DNA from 2 places in the Methylobacterium sp. CM6246 genome. Region 2 is predicted to be linked to the other one. Evidence: predicted binding sites of a transcription regulator. Region 2 holds the regulator's gene; the other holds the start of a gene.
The links. Region 2 encodes LexA, which represses DNA repair genes until DNA is damaged. Its sites were predicted from a motif close to TGTTCNNNNTGTGTTCNG; they were not measured.
Positions count from the first base shown of each region.

Region 1: the regulator LexA is predicted to act here: its motif matches at 5,237-5,254, upstream of recA (recombinase RecA).

Region 1 is NZ_JBTXKY010000001.1:2,813,340-2,828,458, reverse strand. It holds gene rplD (50S ribosomal protein L4) at 1-205, shown strand, start outside; gene ACYQPG_RS13900 (50S ribosomal protein L23) at 202-498, shown strand; gene rplB (50S ribosomal protein L2) at 524-1,360, shown strand; gene rpsS (30S ribosomal protein S19) at 1,366-1,644, shown strand; gene rplV (50S ribosomal protein L22) at 1,646-2,032, shown strand; gene rpsC (30S ribosomal protein S3) at 2,043-2,783, shown strand; gene rplP (50S ribosomal protein L16) at 2,795-3,208, shown strand; gene rpmC (50S ribosomal protein L29) at 3,221-3,436, shown strand; gene rpsQ (30S ribosomal protein S17) at 3,457-3,723, shown strand; gene recA (recombinase RecA) at 4,084-5,145, opposite strand; gene cckA (cell cycle histidine kinase CckA) at 5,341-8,046, opposite strand; gene flhB (flagellar biosynthesis protein FlhB) at 8,245-9,312, opposite strand; gene fliR (flagellar biosynthetic protein FliR) at 9,345-10,106, opposite strand; gene fliQ (flagellar biosynthesis protein FliQ) at 10,158-10,424, opposite strand; gene fliE (flagellar hook-basal body complex protein FliE) at 10,480-10,794, opposite strand; gene flgC (flagellar basal body rod protein FlgC) at 10,830-11,237, opposite strand; gene flgB (flagellar basal body rod protein FlgB) at 11,303-11,707, opposite strand; gene ACYQPG_RS13820 (hypothetical protein) at 12,051-13,364, shown strand; gene ACYQPG_RS13815 (hypothetical protein) at 13,426-13,647, shown strand; gene ACYQPG_RS13810 (MFS transporter) at 13,666-14,976, opposite strand.
Region 2 is NZ_JBTXKY010000001.1:2,937,098-2,952,216, forward strand. It holds gene parC (DNA topoisomerase IV subunit A) at 1-673, shown strand, start outside; gene ACYQPG_RS14460 (DNA-3-methyladenine glycosylase family protein) at 683-1,756, opposite strand; gene gltA (citrate synthase) at 1,651-2,940, opposite strand; gene gltX (glutamate--tRNA ligase) at 3,169-4,596, opposite strand; gene ACYQPG_RS14475 (ComEC/Rec2 family competence protein) at 4,767-7,040, shown strand; gene lexA (transcriptional repressor LexA) at 7,034-7,753, opposite strand; gene ACYQPG_RS14485 (biliverdin-producing heme oxygenase) at 8,074-8,673, shown strand; gene ACYQPG_RS14490 (hypothetical protein) at 8,924-9,376, shown strand; gene ACYQPG_RS14495 (hypothetical protein) at 9,412-9,627, opposite strand; gene ACYQPG_RS14500 (hypothetical protein) at 9,626-9,826, shown strand; gene fae (formaldehyde-activating enzyme) at 9,883-10,422, shown strand; gene ACYQPG_RS14510 (hypothetical protein) at 10,423-10,890, opposite strand; gene ACYQPG_RS14515 (response regulator) at 10,935-11,384, opposite strand; gene ACYQPG_RS14520 (histidine kinase dimerization/phosphoacceptor domain -containing protein) at 11,381-12,502, opposite strand; gene ACYQPG_RS14525 (cobalamin B12-binding domain-containing protein) at 13,806-14,531, shown strand; gene ACYQPG_RS14530 (BLUF domain-containing protein) at 14,583-14,999, shown strand.

The DNA.
Region 1 (15,119 bases), 120 kb from region 2:
CGAGCGTTTCGGCAAGATGGGCCTTTCGAACGCGCTGATCATCGGCGGTGCCGAGGTCGACGTGAATTTCGGCCGCGCCGCGCGTGCCATCCCGCAGATCGACGTCCTTCCCGTGCAGGGGATCAACGTCTACGACATCCTGCGCCGCAACACGCTCGTCCTGACGAAGGCCGCTGTCGACGCGCTGGAGGAGCGTTTCAAATGAGTGCCGATCCGCGCCACTACGATATCATCGTCTCCCCGGTCATCACCGAGAAGGCGACGAACCTGACCGAACAGAACAAGGTCGTCTTCCGGGTCGGCCCGAAGGCGACCAAGCCTCAGATCAAGGAGGCGGTCGAGAAGCTGTTCGACGTCAAGGTCACGGCGGTGAACACCCTCGTGACCAAGGGCAAGAAGAAGATTTTCCGCGGTCTCCGCGGGCAGCGCTCCGACGTGAAAAAGGCGATCGTCACCCTGGCCGAGGGCCACACGATCGACGTCACGACCGGGCTCTGAGGACGGGTTTTAGGGATCCAAGCCGATGGCCTTGAAGACATTCAAACCGGTCACGCCGAGCCTGCGCCAGCTCGTGCTCGTCGACCGCCGTGAGCTCTACAAGGGCAAGCCGGTGAAGGCGCTGACGGAGGGCAAGAGCTCCTCCGGCGGCCGTAACAACCTCGGTCGCATCACCGTCCGCTTCCGCGGCGGTGGCCACAAGCGTGTGCTGCGCAACGTCGATTTTAAGCGTCGCGAGCAGCTCGGCGTGACGGCGACGGTCGAGCGGATCGAGTACGATCCGAACCGCACCGCGTTCATCGCCCTGATCAACTTCCCCGACGGGAAGCAGAGCTACATCCTGGCTCCGCAGCGCCTTCAGCCGGGCGACAAGGTGGTGACGGGCGAGAACGTCGACATCAAGCCGGGCAATGCCGGTCCGGTCGGCTCGATGCCGGTGGGTACGATCATCCACAACGTCGAGCTGAAGATCGGCAAGGGTGGCGCGATCGCCCGCTCGGCCGGGAACTACGCCCAGATCGTTGGACGCGACCAGGGCTACGTGACGCTGCGGCTGAACTCGGGCGAGCAGCGCCTCGTCCATGGCCAGTGCTTCGCGACCGTCGGTGCGGTCTCGAACCCGGACCACATGAACATCTCGCTCGGCAAGGCCGGGCGCAACCGGTGGCTCGGCAAGCGCCCGCATAACCGCGGCGTCTCCATGAACCCGGTGGATCACCCGCACGGCGGCGGCGAGGGCCGTACCTCGGGCGGCCGCAACCCGGTCACGCCGTGGGGCGTGCCGACCAAGGGGAAGAAGACCCGGTCCAACAAGCGGACCGACGTGTTCATCCTGTCCAGCCGCCACAACCGCAAGAAGTAATCGCTATGGCACGCTCTCTCTGGAAGGGGCCGTTCGTCGACGGCTACCTCTTCAAGAAGGCCGAAGCGGCGCGGGGCTCCTCGCGCTCAGAGGTCATCAAGATCTGGAGCCGCCGCTCCACGATTCTCCCGCAGTTCGTCGGGCTCACCTTCGGTGTGCACAACGGGCAGAAGCATATCCCGGTCTACGTCTCCGAGGAGATGGTGGGGCATAAGTTCGGCGAGTTCTCGCCGACCCGCACCTTCCACGGGCACGCGGCCGACAAGAAGGCGAAGAGGCGCTGAGATGGGCAAGCAAGCCACCCCCCGCGCGCTCCCCGAGAACGAGGCGAAGGCGGTTGCGCGCATGCTGCGTGTCAGCCCGCAGAAGCTGAACCTCGTGGCGCAGATGATCCGCGGCAAGAAGGTCGACACTGCGTTGGCCGAGCTGCAGTTCTCGCGCAAGCGCATCTCGACCGAGGTCAAGAAGTGCCTCGAGAGCGCGATCGCGAATGCCGAGAACAACCACGATCTGGATGTCGACGATCTCGTCGTCACCCAGGCCTTCGTGGGCAAGGCCCTCGTGCTCAAGCGCTTCCACGCTCGTGCCCGCGGCCGCGGTGCGCGTATCCTGAAGCCCTTCTCGAACCTCACCATCGTGGTTCGCGAAGTCCGCCAGGCCGAAGCGGCTTAAGGAGGATCTCATGGGCCAGAAAGTCAATCCGATCGGTCTCCGTCTCGGTATCAACCGGACCTGGGACTCCCGCTGGTTCGCCGGCAAGGGCGAGTACGCCAAGCTGATGCACGAGGACGTCGCCATTCGCGCCGCCCTGATGAAGCAGCTGAAGCAGGCCGCCGTCTCGAAGATTGTAATCGAGCGTCCGCACCGGAAGTGCCGCGTCACCATCCACTCGGGTCGTCCGGGCGTGGTGATCGGCAAGAAGGGCGCGGATATCGAGAAGCTGCGCAAGCTGGTCGGCACGATGACCAAGGCTGACGTGACGATCAACATCGTCGAGGTGCGCAAGCCCGAGATCGACGCTACCCTGGTGGCCGACTCGATTGCTCAGCAGCTCGAGCGCCGCGTTGCCTTCCGTCGCGCCATGAAGCGCGCCGTGCAGTCGGCGATGCGTCTCGGTGCGGAGGGCATCCGGATCAACTGCTCGGGCCGTCTCGGCGGCGCCGAGATCGCTCGCCAGGAATGGTACCGCGAGGGCCGGGTCCCGCTGCACACGCTGCGCGCGGACGTGGATTACGGCACCGCTACGGCGTTCACGACCTACGGCACTTGCGGCATCAAGGTCTGGGTGTTCAAGGGCGAGATCCTTGAGCACGACCCGATGGCCCAGGACAAGAAGGCCCAGGAAGAGGGTGGCCGCTCCGGCGGACGCCGTGAGCGCGATGGCGAGGGCGGCCGCGAGCGCGGACGCCGCGAGCACGCGTAAGGTAGGAAGCCATGCTGCAACCCAAAAAGACTCGCTTCCGTAAGCAGTTCAAGGGCCGCATCCACGGTGCGGCCAAGGGCGGCTTCGAGCTGAACTTCGGTCAGTTCGGCCTGAAGGCTGTCGAGCCCGAGCGTGTTACCGCACGGCAGATCGAGGCGGCCCGCCGCGCGATCACCCGTGAGATGAAGCGCCAGGGCCGCGTCTGGATCCGGGTGTTCCCGGACGTCCCGGTCTCCTCGAAGCCGACCGAAGTCCGCATGGGATCGGGCAAGGGCGCTCCGGATTACTGGGCCGCCCGTGTCCATCCGGGCCGGATCATGTTCGAGGTCGACGGTGTCGCCGAGGACATTGCCAAGGAGGCCCTGCGCCTCGGTGCCGCCAAGCTCCCGATCCGTACGCGGGTCGTCCAACGCATCGCCGACTGAACGGAGGATATCGTGAAGTCGACCCAGAGAGTGTCTGATCTGAAGGCGTTGTCGCCGGATCAGCTGAACGACGAGTTGCTGAACCTCAAGAAGGAGCAGTTCAACCTGCGCTTCCAGGGGGCTACCGGCCAGCTCGAGAACGTCGCCCGCGTCCGTGAGGTCCGCCGCGACATCGCCCGCGTCCGCACCCTGCAGCGTTCGAAGACGCTGCAGGCGTCCAAGAGCTGACAGGGGCTTAGGAGAACACCATGCCGAAGCGCGTCCTGCAGGGCACCGTCGTCAGCGACAAGGGCGAAAAGACCATCGTGGTGAAGGTGGAGCGTCGCTTCACTCACCCGGTGATGAAGAAGACCGTGCGCCGCTCGAAGAACTACCATGCCCACGACGAGGCGAATGTCGCCAAGGTTGGGCAGACGGTGTTCATCGAGGAGTGCCGCCCCTTCTCGAAGACCAAGACCTGGAAGCTGGTCGAGGACCAGGCCTCCGCGGTCGCCGAGGCCGGCGAAGCGGCCTGATCAAGGGAAGCGGCGGCTGCGGGTTTCCGCGTCCGCCTCGACGTAGCGGGAAGTTGGGCGGTCGGGACGTTGCACCGGATGCGGTGCTTTCTTCCCTACCCGGCGTTCAGTACGACAAACGCCCGGACGAAGCTCGACCCTCATAGGGCCGGATTCGCGCCGGGCGTTGTCGTTTCTGGGGCGTGGTCTGGATCGGGCGAGAACGGTCGATCCAGGCCCGGGACGATCAAAGCTTTAGGGGGGCATCGACCTTTCTCGGGTGCAAGGCGGAGCCCTGCGAGGCTCGCGAGACTGGCTCGAACCCCGCTGAACCCTGCCAAAGGGCTCCAGCCCTTTGGCATTCCGCTTGTCTGCCGTTCGTCAGGCCTCGCCCTCGTCGAGGTCGTCCTCGGTCGGCTTGGCATTTTCCAGGATCTTCTCGGCGACGAGGCCGGAATTCTGGCGGATCGAGGCTTCGATCTTGCCGGCGATCTCAGGGTTGTCGCGCAGGAACCCCTTCGAGTTCTCGCGGCCCTGGCCGAGGCGCTGGCTGTTGTACGAGAACCAGGCGCCGGACTTCTCGACGATGCCGGCCTTCACGCCAAGGTCGATCAGCTCGCCGACCTTCGACACGCCCTCGCCGAACATGATGTCGAACTCGACCTGCTTGAACGGCGGCGCGACCTTGTTCTTGACGACCTTGACGCGAACCTGGTTGCCGATCGCCTCGTCGCGGTCCTTGAGGGTCGAGATCCGGCGGATGTCGAGGCGCACCGAGGCGTAGAACTTCAGCGCGTTGCCGCCCGTGGTGGTCTCCGGGCTGCCGTACATCACGCCGATCTTCATCCGGATCTGGTTGATGAAGATCACCATGCAGTTCGAGCGCGAGATCGAACCGGTGAGCTTGCGCAGGGCCTGGCTCATCAGGCGGGCCTGGAGGCCGGGCTGGCTCTCGCCCATCTCGCCCTCGATCTCGGCCCGCGGGGTCAGCGCGGCGACCGAATCGACCACCAGCACGTCGATGGCGCCGGAGCGCACCAACGTGTCGGTGATCTCGAGCGCCTGCTCCCCGGTGTCCGGCTGCGAGATCAGCAGGTCGTCGAGATTGACGCCGAGCTTACGGGCGTAGATCGGGTCGAGGGCATGCTCGGCGTCCACGAAGGCGCAGACGCCGCCCTTCTTCTGGGCCTCGGCGATGGTGTGCAAGGCCAGCGTCGTCTTGCCGGACGATTCGGGGCCGTAGATCTCCACGACCCGGCCGCGGGGCAGGCCTCCGACGCCGAGCGCGATGTCCAGGCCGATCGAACCGGTTGAGACGGTCTCGACCTCCTGCACCTTGTCGTTCTTGCCGAGGCGCATGATCGAGCCCTTGCCGAAGGCACGCTCGATCTGGGACAGGGCGGCGTCGATCGCCTTGGACTTGTCCTTGTCCACCGGGGGCATGTCGACCACTTTCAATGCAGGCTGGGCCATCTGGCGGGCTCCTTATGAAGGGGTTGCGCGCCATTCACAACGCGCGTCAACACGGCGTTTGTGTACCCTTTTTGTTCTCATTCTGCAAGGCCGCCGGACATGGGAACGCCGCCCGGATGGGGCGGCGCTCAGGTTCTCGGTCGGGCTCTTTTTGCCGGAGCGCCGTCAGTCGGCCGCCATGGTCTTCTTCACGGTCTCGACCAGCTGCTTGAGGCTGAACGGCTTGGGCAGGAAGTTGAAGGCTTCGCCCTCGGGCAGGTTCTTGCGGAACGCGTCCTCGGCGTAGCCCGAGACGAAGATCACCTTCAGGTCCGGCTGGCTCTTGCGCACCTCGCGCAGCAGGGTCGGGCCGTCCATCTCGGGCATCACCACGTCCGAGACGACGAGGTCGATGGGCTGGCTGCCCTCGCGCACGATCGCCAGGGCCTCCAGGCCGGAGGCGGCCTCCAGGACGGTGTAGCCCCGAGCCGACAGCGCCCGGCTGTTGACCGCCCGGACGGGATCCTCGTCCTCGACCAGCAGGATCGTGCCCTGCCCGGTATGGTCGGCAGCGGGCTTGCGCGGGGCCGGCTTCTCCGGTGCCTTCTGGGTGCCGGTGCGATCGACGGTGCCGAGCGGCTTGGCCGTCACCGGCATGTCGGCCCGGGGCAGGGCCGGAACCGCGGGGGCGGCCTCCTCGGGCTCCGCGACGGGCACGTGCCGCGGCAGGTAGATCCGGAAGGCGGTCCCCTCTCCGATGGTCGATTGCACGTCGATGGTGCCGCCGGATTGCTTGACGATGCCGAACACCGTCGAGAGCCCGAGGCCGGTGCCCTTGCCGATCTCCTTGGTGGTGAAGAAGGGCTCGAAGATCTTCTCCATCAGCTCGGCCGGAATGCCCTGGCCGGTATCGCGCACCTCGATCAGGACGTGGTCGCCCGCGGGTGCGCCGCCGCGTCCCTCCACGGCCGCAATCGGCCCCGGATCGGTCACGTTTTCGGTGCGGATCATCAGCTTGCCGCCGTCCGGCATCGCGTCGCGGGCGTTGACCGCCAGGTTCACGATCACCTGCTCGAACTGGTTGACGTCGGCCTTCACCGGCCAGACGTCGCGGCCGTGCTTCAGCTCCAGGGCGACGCGCTCGCCGAGCAGCCGCTTGAGCAGCAGGGTCAGCTCCGAGAGCCCCTCCCCGACATTCATCACCTCCGGACGCAGGGTCTGTCGGCGCGAGAACGCCAGGAGCTGGCGGACGAGGCCCGCCGCCCGGTTGGCGTTCTGCTTGATCTGCATGATGTCCTGGAAGGCCGGGTCGGTCGGCCGGTGGCTCGCCAGGAGCAGGTCCGAGTAGCCGATGATCGCCTGGAGGACGTTGTTGAAGTCGTGTGCGATGCCGCCGGCGAGCTGGCCTACGGCGTTCATCTTCTGAGCCTGGGCGACCTGCTGCTCCAGTTGCCGCTGCGCCGTGGTGTCGAGGGCGTACAGGATCACGCGCTCGGCCTCGTCGGCCTTGTGGGTGGCGTCACTGCTGTCGGCCGGGCTGAGCCAGAGCCGGGCCGAGCGGCCCCCCGGGCCGCTGAGCTGGACCTCGATCGGCTCCGGGTCGGACAGGCCGCTGGCGGCCCGGGCGAGGCCGGCCTCCAGGGAGGCGCGGTCGACCACCGAATCGGCCACGTTGGGCTCGGCGCCCTGGGTGCCCTCCCCCTCCGGACCGCCCTCGTCGACCTGGCGCGGCACCGTGCCGAACAGACGCGTGAACGAGGTGTTGGCCCGGGCGATCCGGCCGGAGCGGTCCAGGGTCGCGATGGCGATCGGGGAGTTGTTGAGGAAGCGGGCGAGCCGGACTTCGGCGGCGCGCTGCGGCTCGTCGGTCTCGGCCCCGGCCGAGCGGTTGATCACGAAGGTCCGCGACGAGCCGGGCTTGCCATCCTTGCCGAAGGCGACGCGGTGGTACAGCCGCACCGGCAGGGTGTGGCCGTTGCGGCGGCGCAGGTCGAGGTCGAACCGGTCGGTGCGGACCTCCCCGGGCAGGCCGGCGGTGCGCACCAGCACGTCGGCCTCCGGGGCGATCTCGGTGAGGTGCGGGCCGCCCGGGCCGACGCTCGCCAGGTCGTAGCCGAGCCAAGCTGCGAGCGTCGCGTTCATGTAGACGATCGCGCCGGCCGGATCGATCGACAGGAATCCCGCCGGGGCGTGGTCGAGATAATCGATCGCGTGCTGAAGCTCCTGGAAGACGTTCTCCTGGCGCTCGCGCTCGGCGGTGATGTCCGCCACCGTCCAGAGCGAGGCGGCCCGGCGCGGGCGCGCCAGGGGCCGCACCGACACCCGGTACCAGCCGAAGCCGCGCTCGTTCGCCTGGGGGCCGAGCGGCGGCGACATCCGGATTTCCTCGGTATGGGCCCGGCCGTCCCGCGAAGCCTGCGACAGGCGGTAGACCGCCTCGGAGACCTCCGGCGAGCCGACCAGGATGCGCTCCACGGGCACGAGGTTCGAGAACGCGTCGCCGCCGGCGACCCGCAGGTAGGCCTCGTTGGCGTAGATCAGGCGGCCGCCATCCTCGACCACCAGCGCCCCGTCCGGGGAGGCGTCGACGATGCCCTTGGTGATGTCGTCCCGGGTCGCGGTACCGCTGAGCTGAAGCGCCCCGATCGCCAGCGCGAACAGGAAGAACACGCCGGCCATCGCCAGCAGGGCCAGCAGCCAGACGATCAGCGACTGCGCCTGCTCGTTGGCCACGAAGGACAGGCCGATGGCGGCCCCGACCAGCAGGCCGGCGAGCACGAGCAGCAGCCCGACCCGGCCCGGCTGCTCCGAGCGGTCGATCGAGCCGGTCCCCTGCGGGTTCGCGATCTGCGTGCCCGTCGCGGGCGCCGGAGGTCCAGTGACGTCGGCCATCGGCATCATTCCAGAACAATCACCCGGTTAGGCCCGCCGGCCATAGCAGGGCACGGGCGGTACGGCATCACCCGCGTCGCGCCGTTCGCGTCGCGCCAAGCCTTGCTGCAGCCTTGCAAAAAAAGGTGGAGGAAGCGTGGCTTTTCGGGCCCACGGGATGCGATCGTCGTGCCGACGCCCACATCCTGCCAATCGCTCCTACGCCGCCCGCCGGCGCAGGCGCAGGACGAAGCCGATGACTTCCGCCACCGCGCGGTAGTGTTCGGCCGGGATCTCGCGGTCGATCTCCACCGTGGCGTGCAGCGCCCGGGCGAGCGGCGGGTTCTCGATCACCGCGACGCCATGCTCCGCCGCCACCGTGCGGATGCGCAGGGCCAGGGCATCGACGCCCTTGGCGACACAGATCGGGGCGGCCATGCCGGCCTCGTAGCGCAGGGCCACCGCGTAGTGGGTCGGGTTGGTCACCACCACGGTGGCGGTCGGCACCGCCGTCATCATCCGCTTCCGCGCCCGCGCCATGCGGATCTGCTTCATGCGGCCCTTGATCTCCGGGTTGCCGTCCGACTCCTTCATCTCCTGCTTCATCTCCTCCTTCGACATGCGGTGGCGCTTGCGCCAGCGGAAGCGCGCGTAGAGCGCGTCGCCCAGCGTGATCGCCAAGTGCATGCACAGCATGCCGGCGAGCAGCCGCAGGCTGAGGGAGAGGATCGCGGGCAGGCTGCCGGCCGGATCCAGCCGGGCGAACACCTCCAGCCGGTCGCGGTCGTTCCAGAGCAGCACTGCGCCGACGATGCCGACCGCGCCGATTTTGGCGAGGCCCTTGCCGAACTGGAACAGGGCCTCGACCCCCATCAGCCGCTTGATCCCAGCCATCGGCGAGATCCGGTCGAATTTCGGCGCCAGGGTCTGGGCGGTGAGGACCAGCGGGTGCTGCAGCAGGCCGGCGGCGAGGCCGGCCGCAGCCGCCATCCCGACCGGCACCGCCACCGCCTCCAGCCACAGCCACAGGCCCCGGGTCGCCGCCTGCTTCATGGCGGTGGCGTCGTCCGGCAGGGTGTGGGCGTTGGCGAGGTAGGCCTTGAGGCCCTGGGTCAGGTTCTGGGCGATGGTCGGGGCCGCGATCACCAGGGCCAGCGTGAACGCGCCGAGGATCGCGAAGGTGTTGATTTCCGCGCTTGTTGCGACGTCGCCGCGCTCGATCGCCTGATCGAGCCGCCGCTGGGTCGGCTCCTCGGTCTTGTCTTCCTGCTCCGCGCCCTCGGCCATCGTCCCTGCTCGACCTCAGTGCGCGTGGACGCTCAGCGCCCGACGAATTCGCCGAGATACCGGCCGAGATCGTCCAGAAAGACGCCCATCATGACGCCGAGCGAGCCCATCAGGATCAGCATGCCGACGAGCACCGAGGCCGGGACCGCCAGGAAGAACACCTGCAATTGCGGCATCAGCCGCGACAGCACCCCGAGCCCGAGGTTGAACAGCAGCCCGAAGGCGATGAACGGCCCGGAGATCTGCACCGCCAGGGTGAAGCCCCGGGTGAGCGCCTTCACCGCCAGCATCAGCGCGTCGGAGAAGGCCGGGACCCCGTCCGGAGGCAGCACCACGTAGCTCTGCGCCAGGCCCTCGATGGCGAGGTGGTGCAGGTCGGCGGCGAAGATCAGCGTGACGCCGAGCAGGGACAGGAAGTTGCCGAGCGCCGCCTGCTGGCCGCCGTAGCTCGGGTCCACCGTCATGGCGTAGGCCAGGCCGAGCTGCTGCGAGATGATCAGCCCGGCGGTCTGCAGCGCGGCCAGCACCATCCGGACCGACAGGCCGAGGACCAGGCCGACGATCGTCTCGGCGAACAGGAGCCCGATCAGCCGGGGCCCCGCCAGCCCGTCGGTGCCGCCGAGCAGCGGGCGCACGGTCGGGAACAGCACCAGCGTGGTCAGCAGCGCGAAGGCCAGCCGGATCCGCGGCGACACCATCTGCTCGCCGACCCCGGGCATCAGCATGATCAGCGTGCCGACCCGGGCGAAGGCGATCAGGTAGGCCGAGGCGATGCCGGGCAGGAGCAGGTTCATCGCCGCCCCTATGGCACGTGCGCGCCGCCCCTGTCCCGCCGGAGGGCGCCATCAGCCGCCGGCCGCGATGCGGGCGGCGATGCGGATCATGTAGCCCGCCATGGCGTCGCCGATGAACGGCAGCATCAGCAGGAGCGCGGCGAACACCGCGACGATCTTGGGCACGTAGATCAGGGTCTGCTCCTGGACCTGCGTCAGCGCCTGGAGCAGCGAGACGATCAGCCCGACCGCCAGCGCGACCAGCATCAGGGGGCCGGCCACCTTGAGGAAGACGAAGATGCCGTCGCGGGCGACGTCGAGGATGGCCAGGCCGGTCATGGGGCGTCGTGCTCAAAAAGAAGGCAGCGGAAATCCGGTGGTCCGGGAGGTCTGCTCAAATCTGCATCCGCATGATCTCTTCGTAGGCGGAGATCATGCGGTCGCGCACCGCAACCATGGTCTGCAGGGCGGTCTCGCTCTCGGCTACCGCGGTCACCACGTCGACGACGTTGGCCTTGCCGGACGCCGCCGAGATCGCCTGGCCGTCGGCCCGCCGTCCGGCATCCCCGACGTTGTCCAGGGCGCTGCCCAGCATCTGCATGAAGTTGCCGCCGGCCTCATTGGCCGACTGGATTTTCGGGGCCGGGCGGCCGTTCGCCATGCCCTGGACGGCGGCGTAGGCGCCGGCCGCGAAATTGCTCGTCGCCATCGGCTAGACTTCCTTCGGGATCACGTCAGGCGGGCTCACTTCAGGATCGACAGCGTCTGCGAGAGCATCTTGCGCGTGGACGTCACCATGTTGAGGTTCGCCTCGTAGGAGCGCTGGGCCTCGCGCAGGTCCATGTTCTCGATCAGGGCGTTGACGTTGGGCATCTGCACCTCGCCCCGGGCGTTGGCCGCGGGGTTGCCGGGCTCGTACTTGGTCCGGAACGCGGACGTGTCGCGCCGGACCCGGCCCGCTTCCACCAGCTTGGCCCCGGTCTCCGGGTCCATGTGGCTGGTGAAGGACGGGATCTTGCGGCGGTAGGGTTCGGTCCCGGCCGAGGCCGGCGCGGAATCGGCGTTGGCGATGTTCTCGGCGATGATCCGCATCCGGCCCGACTGCGCCTTGAGGCCGGCGGCGGCCACGGTGAGGGACTTGCTGAATTCCATGGCTCAGGGCCCCTTTTCCGCCGCGCGTTTCGACGCCGCGTCCGATCGATCGGTGTCCGAAACGTTCAGCTCTTGCCGATGGCGATCTTCAGGGTCGTCAGACTGTGCTGGTAGAGCGAGGCGGCGAGCTGGTAGTCGGACTGGTTGTCGCCGGCTTTCATCATCTCGTCCTCGAGGTTGACCGCATTGCCGTTCGGCCGGATCTCGAAGCGCTTGGCGCCCTTGGCGTCGGCCCCGGCCTCGGATTGCCCGGGAGGCGCGAGGTGGGCGGGGCTGGTCAGCGCCAGGCCCGGAGAGGTGTTAACCGCAGTGCCGGTGGCCCGGTCGAAGCGCAGCTCGGCCAGGTCGCGCGGCGTGAAGCCCGGCATGTCGGCGTTGGCGACGTTCTCGGCGATCAGCCCCTGGCGCGCCTGCGCCCACTGCATCCGGGTGCGCAGCATCCCCAGGACGGGCAGGTCGGTCAGGGCCATGGTCGCCTCCGGGTGCGCGATGCCCCGTCGGTTCGAGCGGGCTCGGCAAAATCTGCCGCCTCCATGGTTAACGCACCGTTAAGCGCGCGAAACCGGTCGGGGGATCGACAACCGCCGCGTCGGGCGCTCGCGGACGGGGCCGCGGCGACGTTCCCCGGGATGGCGGCGCCCGGTCCTTCACAACCTCTTGTCTCGATGGCGCTAAACTTAAGAGCCTGTTAACGAAGTCTTAACGTCGTTTGCCTTGGGGGGCGGCCGGCGTGGTATGAGCGAGGCTCGTGCCGGGCGCGGCCCTGCGGCGGCCGAAACGTGCGAGTGCGTAATCTTGCAATGGCTGCAATCCGTGTTCGGTTCTGAGGGCTCTCCCATCGTCCAGTATGTCGTGATCTTCGCCGTCATCTTCACGGCGTTGGCCGCGATCGTGTTCACGGTGCGCCGCCTGACCGGACGCAGCCTGGCGCTGCCCGGACGCACCCCTGCCCGCGGGCGCCAGCCGCGGCTCGGCATCGTCGATGTCTACGAACTCGACCGGGCCCGGCAGCTGATCCTGCTGCGCCGGGACAACGTCGAGCACTTGTTGCTGGTCGGCGGCCCCAACGACGTCGTGGTCGAGCGCAACATCCAGCGCTCGCAGCGCCCCCTGCCCGAGGCGACGCTGCGCGCCGATGGCGGGTCGGAGCCCCTGGCCGAGCCGTTGCCCGATCCGATGGCCCAGGGCGGCCGCCTCGCCGAGCCGCCCCGGGCGCTCGCCGAGATCGCCGGCCGCCGCTCCGAGCCGTTGTTCGATCCCGGTTTCGAGATGCCGGTCGTGGTGCCGCCGCCGGTGCCGCGCTCCGCCGCCGCCCCGGCGGTCACCTTCCCGCTCGATGTCGGCTTGCTGGGCGGTGACGAGCCGGGCCAGGAGGTCTCGGCCCCGGCCGTCCCGCAGCCCCGCGCAGCCGAAGCCTCCGCCCCGTCGCCGCCGCTCCGTGAGACGTTCTCGCCCCGGCGGATCCTGAGCCGCACCGCGCCGCCGCTGGCCGAGCCGCGCGCCAATCCCGCCTCCGAGCGCATGCCGGAGGCCGCCCCTGAGCGCGACGAGCCCGTCCGGTCCGCTCCGACCCCTCCGAGCCTTGCCGCTTCGAGCCTTGCTGCTTCGAGCCTTGCTGCTTCGAACCTTGCCGCTCCAAGTCTGGCCGTCCCGACCGAGCGGCGCTCCGTCGATCCGGCGGTGCTCAACGATATGGCGCGGCAGCTCCAGGCCGCGCTGGCGCGCCCCGCCTCGGCGGTGACGCCCGCACCGTCCGCGCTGGCGCCTGAGCCGGTGGATCCCATGGCCGCTCTGATGGCGGCCGCGCCTCCACCTCCGGCCCCTGCACCCGTTCCGCCCGCACCGCCTGTTTCTCCAGTCCCGCCGGCCGCCCAGCAGCTCCAGCCGCCGACACCCGCGCCCGAGCCGCCGCCGGCCGCGGTTTCGACGCCCGAGCCCCCGGCCCCGAGCCCACCATCCCCCGTGGAGCCGACGCCACCTCCGGCGCCTGTCGCGCCGCCGCCGCGGGCTGCACCCGCCGCGCCGCCACGGCCCGAGCCGAAGGCCGCCGGCAACCCGTTCTCCGTGGAGGAGATCGAGGCCGAGTTCGCGCGCCTGCTGGGCCGGCCCCTCGACAAGCGCAACTGAGATCACGCGTTGACGGACGGTTAACCAGTTTTGGGAAGGGTCGGGCTCCGAGGAGGATCCGATGCTCAACCTGGACGCCCAGACCGCTCAGCGAAACCGCGCCTACCGGGCGTTCAAGCTCGACCGGGCCGGCCGCGTGTTCTCGGCCGAGATCGTGCCGGCCGCCGACGACACGCAGGCCCGCCGCCGCGCCCGGGCCATGGCCACGGACGAGGCGATCGAGCTGTGGGACCGGACCCGGTTCCTCGGCCGTTACGAGCCGGCCGCCCAAGCCCGCATGTGAGGGGCGAACCCCTCTTCCTCAATCGTACGCGCTTTCCCGCATGGCCAGGACGGCGACGAAGCTGAGCACGGCGGCAGCCGCGAGATAGAATCCGACGAAACCGATCCCGCCATAGGCCGCCAGCTCCTGGGCGATGTAGGGCGCCCCCGAGGCGCCCAGGATCCCGGCGAGGTTGTAGGTGACCGAGGCTCCCGTGTAGCGCACCCGGGTCGGGAACAGTTCCGGCAGAACCGCGCCCATGGGGCCGAACACCCAGCCCATCGCCAGCAGGCTGAGGCACAGGAAGCCCAGCACCGGCGGCCAGGTCCCGGCCGAGGCGGCGTTCCCGAGCATCGGACCCATCAGGAAGCCGAGGGCGAACACCGCGGCCATTCCGGAGAGCAGCACCGGCTTACGGCCGAACCGGTCGGCGGCAGCCCCCGAGATCACGGTCCCGAGTGCCATGAAGCAGACCGCGATGCACTCGAACATCAGGAAGGTCGGGCGGCTGTAGCCCAGCGTGCCGGTGCCGTAGCCCAGGGCGAACACCGTCGAGAGATAGAACACGGCGTAGACCGCCACCATGGCGAAGGTCCCGATCAGCACCGCGCCGCCGTGTTGGGTCAGCATCGTGGCGAACGGCACGCGCTCGGGCTTCGCGTCGGTCAGCGCGGCCTTGAAGGCCGGCGTCTCGGTGAGCTTCAGGCGCACGTAGAGGCCGACCCCGACCAGGGCGGCGGAGGCCAGGAACGGCAGGCGCCAGCCCCAGGTCTGGAAACTCTCCGGCGACAGGCCGAAGCTGAGGCAGAGGAAGCCGAGATTGGCCAGGATGAAGCCGACCGGCGCGCCGAGCTGCGGGAAGATGCCGTACCAGGCGCGCTTGCCCGGCGGTGCGTTCTCCACGGCCAGCAGGGCCGCCCCGCCCCATTCGCCGCCGAACCCGATCCCCTGGCCGCAGCGCAGGATGCACAGCGCGGCCGGCGCCCACCAGCCCGCGGTGGCATAGGTCGGCAGGCAGCCGATCAGGACGGTGGACAAGCCCATGATCAGCAGCGAGGCGACCAGCGTCGCCTTGCGGCCGACCCGGTCGCCGAAATGCCCGAACAAAGCCGCCCCGAACGGCCGCGCGATGAACGCGATCGCGAAGGTCGCGAACGCGCTGAGCTGCTGCACCCCGGGCGCCCCCGCCGGGAAGAAGACCGGGCCGATCACCAGGGCGGTCGCGGTCGCGTAGATGTAGAAGTCGAAGAACTCGATCGCGGTGCCGACGAAGCTCGCGGCCAGGATGCGGCCGGGGCTGGCGCTCGGTGCAGCGGCATGCGGGCTCGCGGTCTCGACATTGTGCGGCATGGTCTGACGGAACTCGGGCGGCCGGTGCTGCTTCAGGTTGAGCGCGGCGCTTTCGCACGGGGCGGCTCCGGCGGGAACCCTGAATCCCACCAGCCGGCGGTGTAGCTGTGTGATGCCGCTGCGGCGGCCTTGCGTTCGACCGT
Region 2 (15,119 bases):
GATCCGGGCGCTCAAGGGGCACGTCGCCGACCTGTCAGGGGTGGCGTTCAAGGGTGACGACGGCCTGAAGATCGCCTTCCCGAGCGAGACCACTCAAAAGATCCTGCTGCTCGCCTCGAACGGTAAAGTGTTCACCATCGAGGCGTCGAAGCTGCCGGGCGGGCGCGGCTTCGGCGATCCGGTGCGGCTGATGGTCGATCTCGACGACGGCACCGAGGTGGTGGCCGCGCTGCCCTACAAGCCGGAGACCAAGCTGCTGATCGTGGGCTCGGATGGGCGCGGCTTCGTGGCGCCGTCGGACGCGCTGGTGGCCAACACCCGCAAGGGCAAGGGCGTGCTCGGCCTCGACGGCGACGCGGCGGCCGTGGTGCTCGTCCCCGCCGACGGCGATCACGTCGCGGTGGTCAACACCGAGAAGCTGCTGCTGATCTTCCCGATCTCGGAGGTGGCCGAACTCTCCCGGGGCAAGGGCGTCCGGCTCCAGCGCTGCCGCAGCGGCGGCCTCACCGACGCGCACGCCTTCCGGCTGGCCGACGGTCTGCCCTGGCAGGACGGCTCACCCGAGGGGCGGCTCGCCAACGCGTCGGTTCTCGAGAAATGGCTGGGTCACCGCGGCGAGGTCGGCCTGATGATGGCGCGCAGCTTCCCGAAATTCGAGCGGTTCGGGCGGTGAGGGGCAGCATTATCGCTCGCGCACAAAAACCTCGTCGGCGGCCCAGAGATGCTGGGCCGCGTAGGCTCTGAACGGGCGCCATGCCTCGGCCCGGGCGAGGAGTGCGGCCGGGCTGGGACGGCCGGTGGCGGTCTCGAGGGCGCGGAGAAGGCCGATGTCGCCCACCGGCAGGGCGTCCGGCAGCTTGAGCGCCCGCATGGCGATGTACTGCGCGGTCCAGGGGCCGATCCCGCGGATCGCCGTGAAGCGCAGCACCGCATCCTCCAGGGTCCCGGCCGGGGCGAACAGGTCCGGGTTCGCGAGCGCGGCGGCCGCCAGCGCCCGGATCGCTGCGCCGCGGGCGCGGGGCATGTTCAGCGCGAGCGCCACGTCGGCCTCGACCAGTTGAAGCGGCGTCGGGAAGACATGGGTCAGGCTGCCCGCCGGCTCTGCCAGCGGCGTCCCGAATGCGGCGACCAGCTTTCCGGCGAGCCGGATCGCGGCCTGAACCGAGACCTGCTGGCCGAGGATCGCCCGGCATCCGGTCTCGAACGGGTCCCACGCGCCGGGCAGCCGCAATCCTGGCCGGGCCGCCACGAGTCCGGCCAGGGTAGGGTCTCGGGACAGGCAGGCCGCGATCGCGGCCGGATCGGCGTCGCAATCGAACAGGCGGCGCAGGCGCTCGGCGACCTCGATCCCGGACGTGACGTCGAGGCCCTGGAGCGTCGCGTCCAGGCCGGCATCGCCGAACGCGACCGCGACGATGCCGAGCCGTCCGCCGATGCAGACCGTGCGTGCGTAGCATTGCGCGCCGGGCTCGGCCGCTTCGACCCCAAGGATGGCTCGCTTCGCCAGGAAGGCGCGGATCGACGGCCAATCATAGGGTTGCCGACAAGGGATGCGGAGCGTGACGACCGCCCCGCTGGCCAGGACCGGCCAAAGCGAGAGGGGCGGCCCTTCGGCCGCCCCCGGTGTCGCTTCGGGTTCGATGGCTCGGCTCAGCCGCGCTCGTCGACCGGCACGTAGTCGCGCTGCGCCGGGCCGACATAGAGCTGGCGCGGACGGCCGATCTTCTGCATCGGGTCCTCGATCATCTCGGCCCATTGCGCGATCCAGCCGACGGTGCGCGCCACCGCGAACAGCACAGTGAACATGTCGGTCGGGAAACCCATCGCCTTGAGCGTGATGCCCGAATAGAAATCGATGTTCGGGTAGAGCTTCTTCTCGATGAAGTACTCGTCCTTGAGGGCGATCTGCTCCAGTTCCATGGCGACGTGGAGCAGCGGATCCTCCGTCTTGCCGAGTTCCTTGAGGACCTGGTGCGTGGTGCTCTGCATGATCCGGGCGCGCGGATCGTAGTTCTTATAGACCCGGTGGCCGAAGCCCATGAGGCGGAACGGGTCGTTCTTGTCCTTGGCCTTCGCGACGTACTTGCCGACGTTCTCGGGCGTGCCAATCTCCATCAGCATCTTCAGCGCCGCCTCGTTGGCGCCGCCATGGGCCGGCCCCCATAGGCACGCGATGCCGGCCGCGATGCAGGCGAACGGGTTCGCGCCGGACGAACCGGCGAGCCGCACGGTCGAGGTCGAGGCGTTCTGCTCGTGATCGGCGTGCAGGATGAAGATCTTGTCGAGGGCTTTCGCGAAGACCGGATTGACTTCGTAATCCTCGCACGGAACCGCGTAACACATCCGCAGGAAGTTCGAGGTATAGTCCAGATCGTTCTTCGGATACACGAAGGGCTGGCCGATAGAGTACTTGTAGGCCATCGCGGCCAGCGTCGGCATCTTGGCGATCATGCGGATCGACGCGATCAGCCGCTGGCTCTCGTCGGTGATGTCGGTCGAGTCGTGGTAGAAGGCCGAGAGCGCGCCGACGGAGGCGACCATCACGGCCATGGGGTGGGCGTCACGCCGGAAGCCGGTGAAGAACCGGTTCATCTGGTCGTGCACCATGGTGTGGCGCGTGACCCGATAGTCGAAATCGGCCTTCTGGGCGGCGGTCGGCAGCGTACCGAACAGCATCAGGTAGCAGGTCTCGAGGAAGTCGCCCTTCTCGGCGAGTTGCTCGATCGGGTAGCCGCGATAGAGCAGCACGCCCTCATCGCCGTCGATGTAGGTGATCTTCGATTCGCACGAGGCCGTCGAGGTGAAGCCCGGATCGAAGGTGAAGGCGCCGGTCTTGGCGTAGAGCTTGCCGATGTCGATGACGTCCGGGCCGATCGTGCCGGACTTGACCGGCAGTTCGATCTCCTTGCCGTCCACGGTGATGGTGCTGGATGCGCTCATGGAACGTGGACCCTTCTCTGGCGACGTGGCGGATGCCGGCCTCGGGCTGCCCGAGTCGACCCCGGGGCCGGAGCACGCCGCGCGTCATGTTGCGGGTGCTCACAGGCCATGGGTTACCCAAACGGCAGTGCAGCAGCAACGGGGTCGGTGACAACCGACCGCCATCGCCAAGCAAAATCCGGTACCAAGCGAAATCCGGGCCGAGGCGCGCAGTTCCTTCCCGCCCGCTCAGCCCTGCGGCACCTGATCGGCGAGGCGCGCCAGGGTCTCGGATCGTCCGAGCACCGCCATCACGTCGAACAGGGGCGGGGAGGTGGTGCGGCCGGTGAGTGCGGCCCGCAGGGGCTGGGCCACCTGCCCAAGCTTGCACCCGGCTGTCTCCGCATACTGACGCACCGCACCCTCGGTCGCCGCCGCGCTCCACTCGGGCAGCGACTGGAGATCCGGCAGCACCCCAGCCAGACGCGCCCGGCCCTCGTCGGACAGGAGCGTCCGGGCCTTGTCGTCGAGCACCAGGGGACGCTGGGCGGTGAGGTAATAGGCGCTGTCGAGCAGTTCGATCAGTGTCTTGGCCCGCTCTTTCAGGCCCGGCATGGCCTGGATCAGCTGGTCCTTGAGGGCTGGCTGGAGCGTCGCCGGGAGGCCGCGCTCCGGGCCGACGTTCGGCAGGATCGTCTCGAGCGCGCCGACCAGATCCGCATCGGCGCTGCCTCGGATGTAGAGTCCGTTGAGGTTGGCGAGCTTGGCGAAGTCGAACCGCGCCGCCGAGCGCCCCACTGCGCGGAGATCGAAGGCCGTGATCATCTCGTCGGTGGAGAACACCTCCTGGTCGCCGTGGCTCCAGCCCAGGCGCACGAGGTAGTTGCGCAGCGCCTCCGGCAGGTAGCCGAGGTCGCGGTAGGCCTCGACCCCGAGCGCCCCGTGGCGCTTCGACAGCTTCGCCCCGTCGGCGCCGTGGATCAGCGGGATATGGGCCATCCTGGGGATGTCCCAGCCGAGCGCAGAGAAGATCTGGCTCTGCCGGGCCGCGTTGGTGAGGTGGTCGTCGCCGCGGATGACCTGGGTGACGCCCATGTCGTGGTCGTCGACCACGACGGCGAGCATGTAGGTCGGCGTCCCGTCCGAGCGCAGCAGGACGAGGTCGTCGAGATCGCGGTTGGCCCAGGTCACCCGCCCCTGCACGGCATCCTCGACCACCGTCTCGCCCTCGATGGGCGCTCGCAGCCGGATCACCGGCCTGACCCCGGCAGGAGCCTCGGACGGGTCGCGATCGCGCCACCGCCCGTCGTAGCGCGGGGCCCGGCCCTCGGCTCGGGCGGTCTCCCGCATCTGCGTCAGTTCCTCCGCGGAGGCGTAGCAATGGTAGGCGCGGCCGGCGGCCAGGAGCTCCTCGGCGACCGCGCGATGGCGCTCGGCGCGGGCGAACTGGAAGACCACGTCCCCGTCCCAATCGAGGCCGAGCCAGGACAGGCCGTCGAGGATCGCGTCGATCGCGCCCTTGGTCGAGCGTTCCCGGTCGGTATCCTCGATGCGCAGCAGCATCTTGCCGCCGGTGTGGCGGGCGTACAGCCAATTGAACAGCGCCGTGCGGGCACCGCCGATATGGAGGTATCCGGTGGGCGAGGGGGCGAAGCGCGTGACGACGGCTGAGGACATCGGGCCGATATGTTCGGGGGCGAAGGGCGACGGGGCGGTGCAGGGCGTCAGGGCGGCGCCCGTCGCACGGCGTGGCGCCCGTAGCACGAAGCGTCCGCTGTAGCACGGGCCGATGGGTGCGTTAAGAATCCCCGGCCGGGACTTGAGTCGTCCGGCACGGGGCGGGGCGGATGCGGCGGATCGGCGCGAGGCTGGCGGGCGGCGCGGTGGCGCTGGCCGGCACGCGCCCGGTGTCGATGCCGGCGCTCCGCGGCTGGCTCGCCGATGGGCTCACCCGGGAGGTCGAGCAGCGCCGCCTGTTCCCGTGGCTGGCGGTGGCGTTCGGCGCCGGGATCCTGGTCTTCTTCGGGTGTGCCGACGGGACGCCGTTCCTCGCCGCCCCCTTGGCCGGAGCGGCGCTCGCCCTCGCGCCGGCGCCGTTCCTGGGTGCGCGGCCGGGGGCACTCGCCCTTTGCCTGGCGCTGACAGCCGGCTTCCTGGGCTTCGCGGCGGCGACCTGGCGGGTCTCGCAGGTGGCGGCGCCGATCCTCACCCGCACTACAATCGGGCCGCTGACCGGGATGATCGAGGGGCTGGACGAGCGCGAGGTCGGCGCCCGGCTGGTGATCAGGGTCGAGAGCTTCGCCGGGCTCGAACCCGCTTTGAGGCCGCTTCGGGTGCGGGTCTCGTTCCGGAAGGCGCCATCCCTGCGGCCCGGGGACTTCATCGCCGCGACGGCAAGGTTGCTGCCGCCGCCCGAGGCGGCACGACCGGGCGGCTACGATTTCGCCCGGGATGCCTACTTTCAGGGACTCGGCGCGGTAGGCTCGCTGATCGGGGCGATCACGGTTCGAGAGCCGCCCACCCCGCCGCCTCTGCGCCTGCGACTGGCAGCCTTGCTGGACGAGGCCCGCAACGCGCTGACACGCCGGATCGCGCAGGCCGAGGGCGGGCAAGCGGGGGCCGTGGCGGCGGCCCTGGTCACGGGCAAGCGCGGCCTGATCGGACCGGCCGCCAACGATGCGCTCCGGGCGGCGGGCATCTATCACGTCGTTTCCATCTCGGGCCTCCACATGGTGCTGGCCGCCGGCGTGGTGTTCTGGCTGGTGCGGGCCGTCTTGGCGCTGGTGCCGTATTGCGCGCTGGTCTGGCCGATCAAGAAGATCGCCGCCGGGTTCGCGATGCTGGGCGTCACCGCCTATTGCGCGTTCTCGGGCTGGGACATCGCCGCCGAGCGCTCGCTGATCATGACGCTGATCATGCTCGGCGCGATCCTGGTCGACCGGCCGGCGCTGTCCATGCGCAACCTCGCGCTGGCCGCCCTGATAGCATTGGCGCGGGAACCTGAGGGCCTGCTCGGACCGAGCTTCCAGATGTCGTTCGGGGCGGTGGCCGGGCTGATCGCCTGCGCGCGGCTCATCGACGGACGCCTGTTCCAGCGTCCCGGGGCGGGGCGGATCGAACGGTTCGTCGGCACCGGCCTCTCGGCCGTGACAGGCACCCTCGCGACGACCCTGGTGGCACAGGTCGCGACGGCGCCGTTCGTGACCTACCATTTCCAGACGGTCCAGCCGTTCGGGCTGATCGGCAACGCCCTGACCCTGCCGCTGGTCTCCCTGGTCGTGATGCCGGCGGCGGTGATCGGGATCCTGGCCTATCCCTTCGCCCTGGACCGGCCGATCTGGTGGCTGATGGGACAGGCGGTGGGCGGCATGCTGGCGATCTCCGAATGGATCGCCGGCTTCAATCGGGCCGTCCTGGTGCTGCCGGCCTTCGGCACCGGCGCGCTGATGCTGCTGGCGGCAGGGCTGCTGCTGGCGACGCTGCCGGTATCGCGGCTGCGCTGGCTGGCCCTGCCGCCCGCACTGCTCGGGCTCGGCCTCGCCGTCGTTCCGGAGCGATTCGACCTGTACGTCGACCGGCAGGGCGGTGGTGCGGCCGTGCGTGGACCGGACGGAGTCCTGTGGGCCCTCGGCAATCCTTCGGCCTTCGTGATGGAGCAGTGGCTGAAAGCGGATGGCGACGGGCGATCGGCGAAGGCGGTGATCCAGGCTTCGTCGGCTGTCGGACGGTGCGACCGGCTCGGCTGCACCGCAAGCCTGCCGGACGGCCGCGCCGTCGCCCTGGTCCGCGACCGGCGCGCCTTCACGGAGGACTGCGCCCGGGCGGCCCTGCTGATCTCGCGGCTCGCGGCGCCGCCCACCTGCACGGGGCCGCTGGTGATCGACCGCCGGGTGCTCGCCGAACGAGGCGCCGTCGCGCTCCGGGCCGACCGGAATGGCTTCACGGCACGCTATACCCGCGACACGGGCCGTACCGTGCCTTGGCGGGCATCACCGGCTTCGCGGCCGTCGCCTGTCCCACAACCGAAAGTGGTAACGCCCTCCGAGCCGATCCCGGCCGAGGCCGACGTCGCCGGTTCCGAGGCCGCGCCCGGCGACGCGCCGGCCGAACCCCTTCAGTAGCGGCGGACGAGGCTGACGAGCCGGCCCTGGATCTGGACCCGGTCGGGCCCGAGCACGCGGGTCTCGTAGGCCGGGTTGGCGGCCTCCAGGGCGATCGAGGAGCCCCGGCGGCGGAGCCGCTTGAGCGTCGCCTCCTCGTCGTCGATCAGCGCCACGATGATGTCGCCGGTATTGGCCGTATCCTGCTTGCGGATCACCACGAGGTCACCGTCCAGGATGCCGGCATCGACCATCGAGTCGCCGCGGACCTCGAGGGCGTAATGCTCGCCGCCGGCCAGGAAGTCCGGCGACATGGTGATGGCGTGGCTCTGGTTCTGGATCGCCGAGACCGGCGTACCGGCCGCGATCCGGCCCATCACGGGGATCGAGATGGCGCGGCCGCCGTCGTCGATCATCCGGGCGGTCGCCGGCTGCGCCGGCAGCTTGGACTTCCCGCCCTCGACCACGCTCGGGGTGAAGCGGCGGGGCTCCGCGGGTGGAGCAGCCGCCTGGGACAGGCTCTCGGGGATGCGGATCACCTCGATGGCGCGCGCCCGGTTCGGCAAGCGGCGCAGGAAGCCGCGCTCCTCGAGGGCCGTGATCAGCCGGTGGATGCCCGATTTGGACTTCAGATCGAGGGCGTCCTTCATCTCGTCGAACGAGGGCGGGACGCCACATTCCTGCATGCGGCTCTGGATGAAACGCAGGAGGTCCAGCTGCTTGCGCGTGAGCATCGACGGGGGACTCGCGGCTTGGAGGACCGCTTCGATGCGGTCGCGGAAACAAATCACGAACACGTTAAACGTTCCGCAAGTGTTCCGCAAGCGTGATCGGCCGAGCTTGATCGATCGGCGATGTGCGGATGCGGCCGTTGTGTGCCGTGACGCGGTCGCTCCGCCATGGCAGAACCGGTCTGGCCGGATCGGCACGAACCCGGGCCAGCCTCGGTGACCCGAATCGCCGCAATGGTCCATAGGCTGGGACGGTCAGAGTGGCGCGGCGGGCCGCTCACGTCTGCCCACGGCACCTTGCCCGGACGACAGACATAGATCGCATGGACGCCGCATCATCCGACATCGCCGAGACCTGCAGCCGCGTGAAGCGCCTGAGAGTGGCGACCGCGGCCGCCCATGATCAGCTTGATCGGCGCATCATGGCGGCAAAGCCGTTCGCGAGCCTGGAGCGCTACGCGCTGTTCCTCCAGATCCAGTACAGGTTCCATGCGGTCGTCGATCGAGTCTATCGCGATGGCGCGTTCGCCCATGTCCTGCCCGATCTCGACGGCAGGCGCCGACTGCCCTTGATCCAGCAGGATCTGCGCGATGTCGGAGCGCCCGTCCCTGACGGCGCGTCCGAGGAACATCCCGGGACGATCGAACCGGCGCAGGGATTGGGCTGGCTCTACGTCGCCGAGGGCTCGAATCTCGGGGCGGCCATCCTGCTCAAGGAGGCCCGGGCGCTCGGCCTGTCGGAAACCCACGGTGCGCGCCATCTTGCCGGACATCCCGAAGGACGCGGGTTGCATTGGCGGCTTTTCACGGCCGCCCTCGACCGGGTCGAACTCCGGGAGGCCGGGGAGCAACGCGTCGCCGCGGGGGCGACGGAGGCGTTCCAGTTCGTGCGTCGGCTGGTCGGGGACGTCTTCGAGGACTGACGGCGCCGCCACCCGGTCGGATCGTTCCGCCGTCCTGGCGCAGCAACAAAGCCTGTCACGCGCGCCGTCCACCGCCGAGTCGAGCGATGACCGGTCGCGGACGCCTGGAACGGCATCTCGGGCGACAAACGAATTGACTGGGCAAGCGGCGCCGTTTCAATGCGCCGAGGTGCTTGCCCCGGTCGGCGGGGCAGGCGGATCGTCCCGGCGGCTTCGAGACTGGGCTGGAATTGGGCTTGGGATGACGAGGATGCGACGCGCGGCTCTTCTGCCCATCGGTGCCGGGGCCGTCGGCTTGGCGCTGGCCGGCTGCACCACCGGGTTCTCGTATATCTCGCGCAACTACGTGGCGCTCACCCCGCAGGTGGTCACCATCGGCTGCAAGGAGCCCTACGAGGTCTACGACAACCGGCAGGTGCGCCGGATGCTCGTCGTCTCGAACGCCCTGCGCGAGTACACCGGCTGCAATCTCAGCGAGGTGCGGATCGATCCCGATCCGGCCGCGACCCGGGTGAAGCGCTTCCGCACCGCCGCCCGCGCCTATCTCGACGAGACCGTGCGGGAGGATTGCCGGATCACCGGCGAGACGGTGTTCGATCCGCAGAAGAGCGAATTCACCTACGCCTGCGACGCGCCGATCGAGAAGCGGGGCACGGTGGTGCCGCGCCTGCCGGGCCGCAATCCGGGCTTCATCCAACAATGATCTGAGCCGCCCGCGCCGGCCCCGAGACCGCCCGGTCAGGCGCCCGGCTTGGGGAAGGTGCGCTCGGCCGCATCGCCGGCCGCCGCCAGCAGGGCGCGGGCGAAGGCTCGGGCCTCCGCCCGGTCCAGCACGATCGCCGCGGTGACCGGGCCGCCGCCGAGGTCGGCGAGGGCGAGTTCGAGCCGTACCCCGTCCGGCATGGCGCTCGCCTGGAGGCTCCAGCCGCCCCCCCGATCCGTGCTCTCCGTCATGACATCCCTCCCGGCTGCCGGACCCGAGACAACGCCGCAGGCTCCGGCCGGAACGGCCCTGGCCCGGGACTGTTCCCGCGTCGCGCCGCACCCGACTTCCCTGCCCCGCGGATCCGAGTTCCTCAAGAGCGCCGGCCCGACCGTGGCGATCGCCGGGGTCGGCGCCCTCGACGGGGTCGGCCTGCTCCGGAGCGATTGACGCCGGCGCCTCGATGATGTCTCCCCCGGGCGACCTGACACGGGGAGTCGCGAAACATGCAAGAGATCTGGTTCCGCACCGGCGAGGCCACCGTCCTGGCCGCCGACGGGCAGTACACCGACGCCATGCCCGAGGTGCTGATCGGCTCGGTACGGGGACCGGTGGGTCAGGCCTTCGCGTCGATGATGGGGCAGGTCCAGGGCCACACCCGGATGTTCGTGGTGCGCGACCTCAACCAGCTCGTGCGCCCCGCCACGATGATGACCACCAAGGCGACGATCCACACGGCCGAGTATGTCGAGCTGCTCGGCGGCGTCGTCCAGGCCGCCACCGGCGACGCGATCGTGGATTGCATCATCGAGGGCGTGCTGCCCAAGGACGGTCTCGACGAGCTGTGCATGATCATCATGATCTGGCTCGACCCGCGCTGCGCGGAGGACGACAACCTCGACCGCAAGGACCTGTACCGCACCAACTACGAGGCGACGAAGCTCGCCATCGCCCGGGCCCTCAAGGGCGAGCCGACCGTGGACGAGCTGATCGCCAACCGGAAGACCGTGAAGCATTACGCGCTTGAGGACGTGATCGAGTATTGATCAGCGCGGCGGGATGCGCCCCACCGAGCACAGGGTGCGCATCGCGCTGCTGCCGGGATCGGTGTAGCAGGAGGCGGACCAGCCGTTCTGCTGGATGAACGACTTGCGGCGGTCCGACAGGGCGGTCCGGTAGGCGTCGGCGATGATCGGCTCGACCCGCGCGGCCGGCTCGCCGACCAGGATCTCCGAGGCCGCCGCGAGGTCGCGGAAGAAGGCCGCCGAGGGAGCGGGCTCCGCGGAGGTCGCCTGCACGATCGGCTCGGCCCGGCAGGTCACGTCGAACTTGATCGGACCGGCCAGGCGGATGTCGATGCTCGGCCCGGCGCGCTTGCCGACCTTGCCGCCGATCGCCCCGGCGATCTGCTGGGCGAGGTCGTCACACGGCTCCGCCCGGGCGGCGAGGGGCAGGCCGGCCAGGGCCGCGAGGAATGTGGCCAGGAGCGGGCGGGCGACGCGGAAGCTTGACATGGCCGGCACTCTACGCGCCGGGCCGGAGGTGTCGAGGGCGGCGTTCACTGCCGCATCTGGGCGAAGCTCTTGAGCAGGGCCGGGGCGAGGCGCATCCCGGTCGGCACCAGCTCGGCCGGCGGCGGCCGGCGGACGCAATCCTCGAGGTAGGCCAGGGATTCCTCCAGGACCGCTCCGGTGAACGGCTTGGCGATCACCGCCGTGGCGCCCTCCAGATCGTCCGAGAGGGCCCGGGCGTTGGCGGTCATGAAGGCGGCCGTGATGCCGCCGATGGCGCGCACCGCGTGCGCCACGTCCACGCCCGAGGAATCATCGCCGAGGCGCAGGTCGATCAGCACCAGTTCGGGCCGGGTTTCGTGGACGAGGGCGATCGCCTCTGCCGCCGTCATGGCGGTGCCCACGACGCGATAGCCGGCCTCCTCCAGCATCATCTCGATCTGCATCAGGATCAGGGCCTCGTCCTCGACGACGAGGATCCGCATCGGCTCGCTCATCTGGCCTCCGGACCGGTAGCCAATTCGCGGGGCAGGCGAACGTTGACGATCGTGCCCGGGTCGTTCGCCTGCCAGGCGATGCTGGCATTGAGCTGGCGGCAGAGGGTGCCGATCAGCCGCTTGCCGAACGAGCGCTGCTCCATGACCTGCACGGGCATGCCGACGCCGTCGTCGGCGATCTTGATGGTGAAGTGGCGGTCGTCCGGCGCCACCGTCACGGAGAGCCGGCCGGCGCGGTGGTCCGGGAAGGCGTGCTTGAGGGCGTTGGTGATCAGCTCGTTCATCATCAGCGCCACCGGCGGGGCCTTTGTCACCGGGATCTCCACGGTTTCCAGATCCAGGTGCAGGCGGATCCGGTCGGTCCCGGAACCGCGGATCAGGTCGGTGGCGAGGTCGCGGGCGAACTCGGCCACGTCGAACCGCTCGACGTTGTTGGACTGGTAGAGCCTGCGGTGGACCGTGCCGAGGGCCTCCACCCGGGTCAGCATGGATTCCATCGCGGCGCGGGCGGCGGGATCGGTGATCGCCCGCGTCTGCATGGCCAGGAGGGCCGCGATCATCTGGAGGTTGTTCTTGACCCGATGATCGACCTCGTGGACCAGCATGGTCTGCGTGGCCAGGGCCTCGGTGAGGTCGCGGGTCCGGCGGGCGACCTCGGCCTCGAAATGGTCCTTCTCCTTCTGCACCTGCAGGTGCGCGTCGACGCGATCGGTGACGTCGAGCTGCGAGGCGAAGAAGAACAGCACCTCGCCGGCCTCGTTGGCGACGGGGCTGAGATACAGGGCGTTCCAGAACGGCGCCCCGTCCTTGCGATAGTTCAGGACGTCGATCGCGATGTCGCGCTGGGCCGCCACGGCCTCCCGGATCAGCGCCACGGCGCCCCGGTCGGTGTCGGGCCCCTGGAGGAAGCGGCAGTTGCGGCCGAGCACATCCTGGCGGTCATAGCCGCTCATCCGCAGGAACGCGTCGTTGGCGAAGACGATCGGGTTGTCGGGCAGGCGCGGATTGGTCACGATCATCGCCATCCGCGTGGCACGGACCGCGGCGGCGAACGGATCGCCCTTGCCGTGTTCGGCATCGAGCCGGTCCGTCAGATGCCAAGCGTCGGGCTGTTCCATCGAATCGACTCTTTCATGCCCGGCGTTCGTGACCTCCGGCAATCGGCTGGGCCTGCGCGGTCGCAGTGCCGAACGCTCAACGGCCAATCAGAAGATTGGGTTCAGCCCAGTCTCACTTTGATTCTGGAATCGACCAGACAGGATGCCGCACGGGTGGGCCCCGGTCCGGTTTTGCGGGCGCGCCGGCCACGCGACCGCCCGACAGGCCTCATCGTCCCCGCGCGCCTGGTGCGCCGGGGGCATGGCCCAAGAAGATTCAGCACGCTGGACGCGGGACGCCGCGGGAACCCAGGTGTCGGCCAAGTTACGCGCGGGATCCAATCCCCGCGGCGACCCGCGGCATCGGCCGGGCATGGTCCCCGGCCGGTGCCGTCTGTCTCGTCGCGATGTCTGTGCGACGCCCCGATCCCCGCGACTCCGTGTTAGCGGTCACTGCCCATGGCGCCCAAGCCGCAATCGCAGCCGAGACGCCCCCGGAACCCGCATCACCGCCGTGGCCTTCCACCCGACATCCGCCTCGTAGTGGGCGGGTCCGCAGGTTTCTGAGGGTCACGCCCAGATCCGGGTCGCCGCGGGGGCATTTCCGCACCCCGCCGGGCAGACTACCGCCCGATCTTCACGCCCGCATCCGAGACACGCCCTGCATCGGCACGCCGCCCGGGGCGATGGCGGCTGAGAGCCACCGACGCGGGCATCGCCCCATCCCCCGAGCCCGCCGGTCAGCCACCGGACGGACCCCCGAGGAGCGCCGTGGAGTCACCCCCACACCGCCGAAGGACAGGTGACGGCTAATGAGCACAAAATAGGAACATTGTCAAGAGGCAGCGTGGCGGTCGATGGGTCTGCGTCTTCATGCGCCGAGACGGGATCCGACGTTTGGTGCCGTCCGTAACGGCTGGGGAGCAGTCGGTCCGCCCGAGGCTGCGGTCGACGAGGGGCGGACGTTCGAAGACCTGTATCTCCCGCCTGACGGCTGTACTTCTCTGCCCGCCGTAAACTGCTGATATCGGGCGAGCGCGGTAGGAGAGTCGTCTCCTTTACAACGCGCGCATTTGCGTCTCTCCTACGCCCCGTACTCGCCGACGACGGTCAATAACAAACGGGGATGCCAACCCCGGACCATGGGGAGGAGGCAATGCTGGATCAGGGATCAACCCACCGAGAGTGGGCCGATCTGATCACGGAGGGGATCGCCGAAGCGGCGTATGCCCGGGAGGATTATGCACGACGAAGATCCGTCGACGAGGCACGGCACCGAACCCTAGCGCTTGGCCGCATCGTTCAGACGGACATCATCCCGCGGATGATGCTGGTCGATCGCGGCGAGAGGGAGGTCCGGTCGGACGTCCTGCCGAAGCTGGAAGCGGAAACGGTCGCGGGCTTCACGGACCTGATCCTCGGGCACGACGTCACGGCCCTCATGGACGCCTTCACCGCCCTGACGGCCAAGGGATATTCCGTCGACGACCTGTTCCTCGACCTGTTGGCACCTTCGGCGGCCCTGCTGGGGCGCATGTGGGACGACGATCTGTGCGACTTCATCGAGGTCACGGCCGGCCTCGCCCAACTCCAGTTCCTGTTGGCCACGTTCCGCACGGACGGAGGCGTCGCGCCCTACGATAGCGGGCGCCGCATCCTCCTGATGGGAGCACCGGGCGAACTTCACACCTTCGGCTTGGCCATCGTCGAACAGTTCATGCGGAAGGCCGGCTGGCATGCGGATAGCGGGCTTGCCTCCAGCCCCCAGGAGATCGCCGATCTCGTCGCTTCGGAGCGGTTCGGCGTCGTGGGTCTGACGCTGAGCCGGGAGAGCCATCTCGATCAACTCGCCGCCTCGATCCAGGCGGTACGACGGGCGTCGCTCAACCCCTCGATCGGCGTCATGGTCGGGGGACCCGTCTTCCTGGAGCATCCCGAATACGTCGAACGGGTCGGCGCCGATGCCTCGGCGGTCGATGCACCCACCGCGGTTCTGCTCGCGCAGAGATTGCTCACATCCGCCTTCGAGCCTGTGAACGACCGAACGTAGATCTCTCTACCGATCCGAACCAATCCGACGGCCCGATAGGATCCAGCAGCCATGTCTGTCGTTCAGCTCATCTATGCCTCACGCCCCTTTGGGTTTGACCAAGCGATGCTCAACGGCATCCTATCGCAATCGCGGCGATGCAACGCGCGAGATGGGATCACTGGCGCCCTCATCTGTAGGGCCGATGTCTACATGCAGTTGTTGGAGGGCTCGGCCGAAGCGCTGGATGACACCTATGCTCGGATCTTGCGGGACGACCGGCATTTGGAGATCAGGCGATTGTCCTATCACACTGTGACGGACCGATTATTCCCGCGCTGGGCCATGCGTGACGATCCGGCCCGATCTTGGATGTGGTCACAAGCTGAAGTCGCGAACGGCGCGATAGACCGGGCCACTCCTGTGCAAGCATTGAAAGTCTTCGAGCGGCTTGCGGCCGAACGCGGCGACGCGCTTCGCGACTCATGAACCGCTGAGCGATCCGCAACGTATGAGTCTCGACCGGATTGGACCGGCGCCGCCCCGCATATGCGGGCGCGGGTCCGATTGAGGTCGCGGCTTGATTACAGTGTCACACATCAAGCGAGC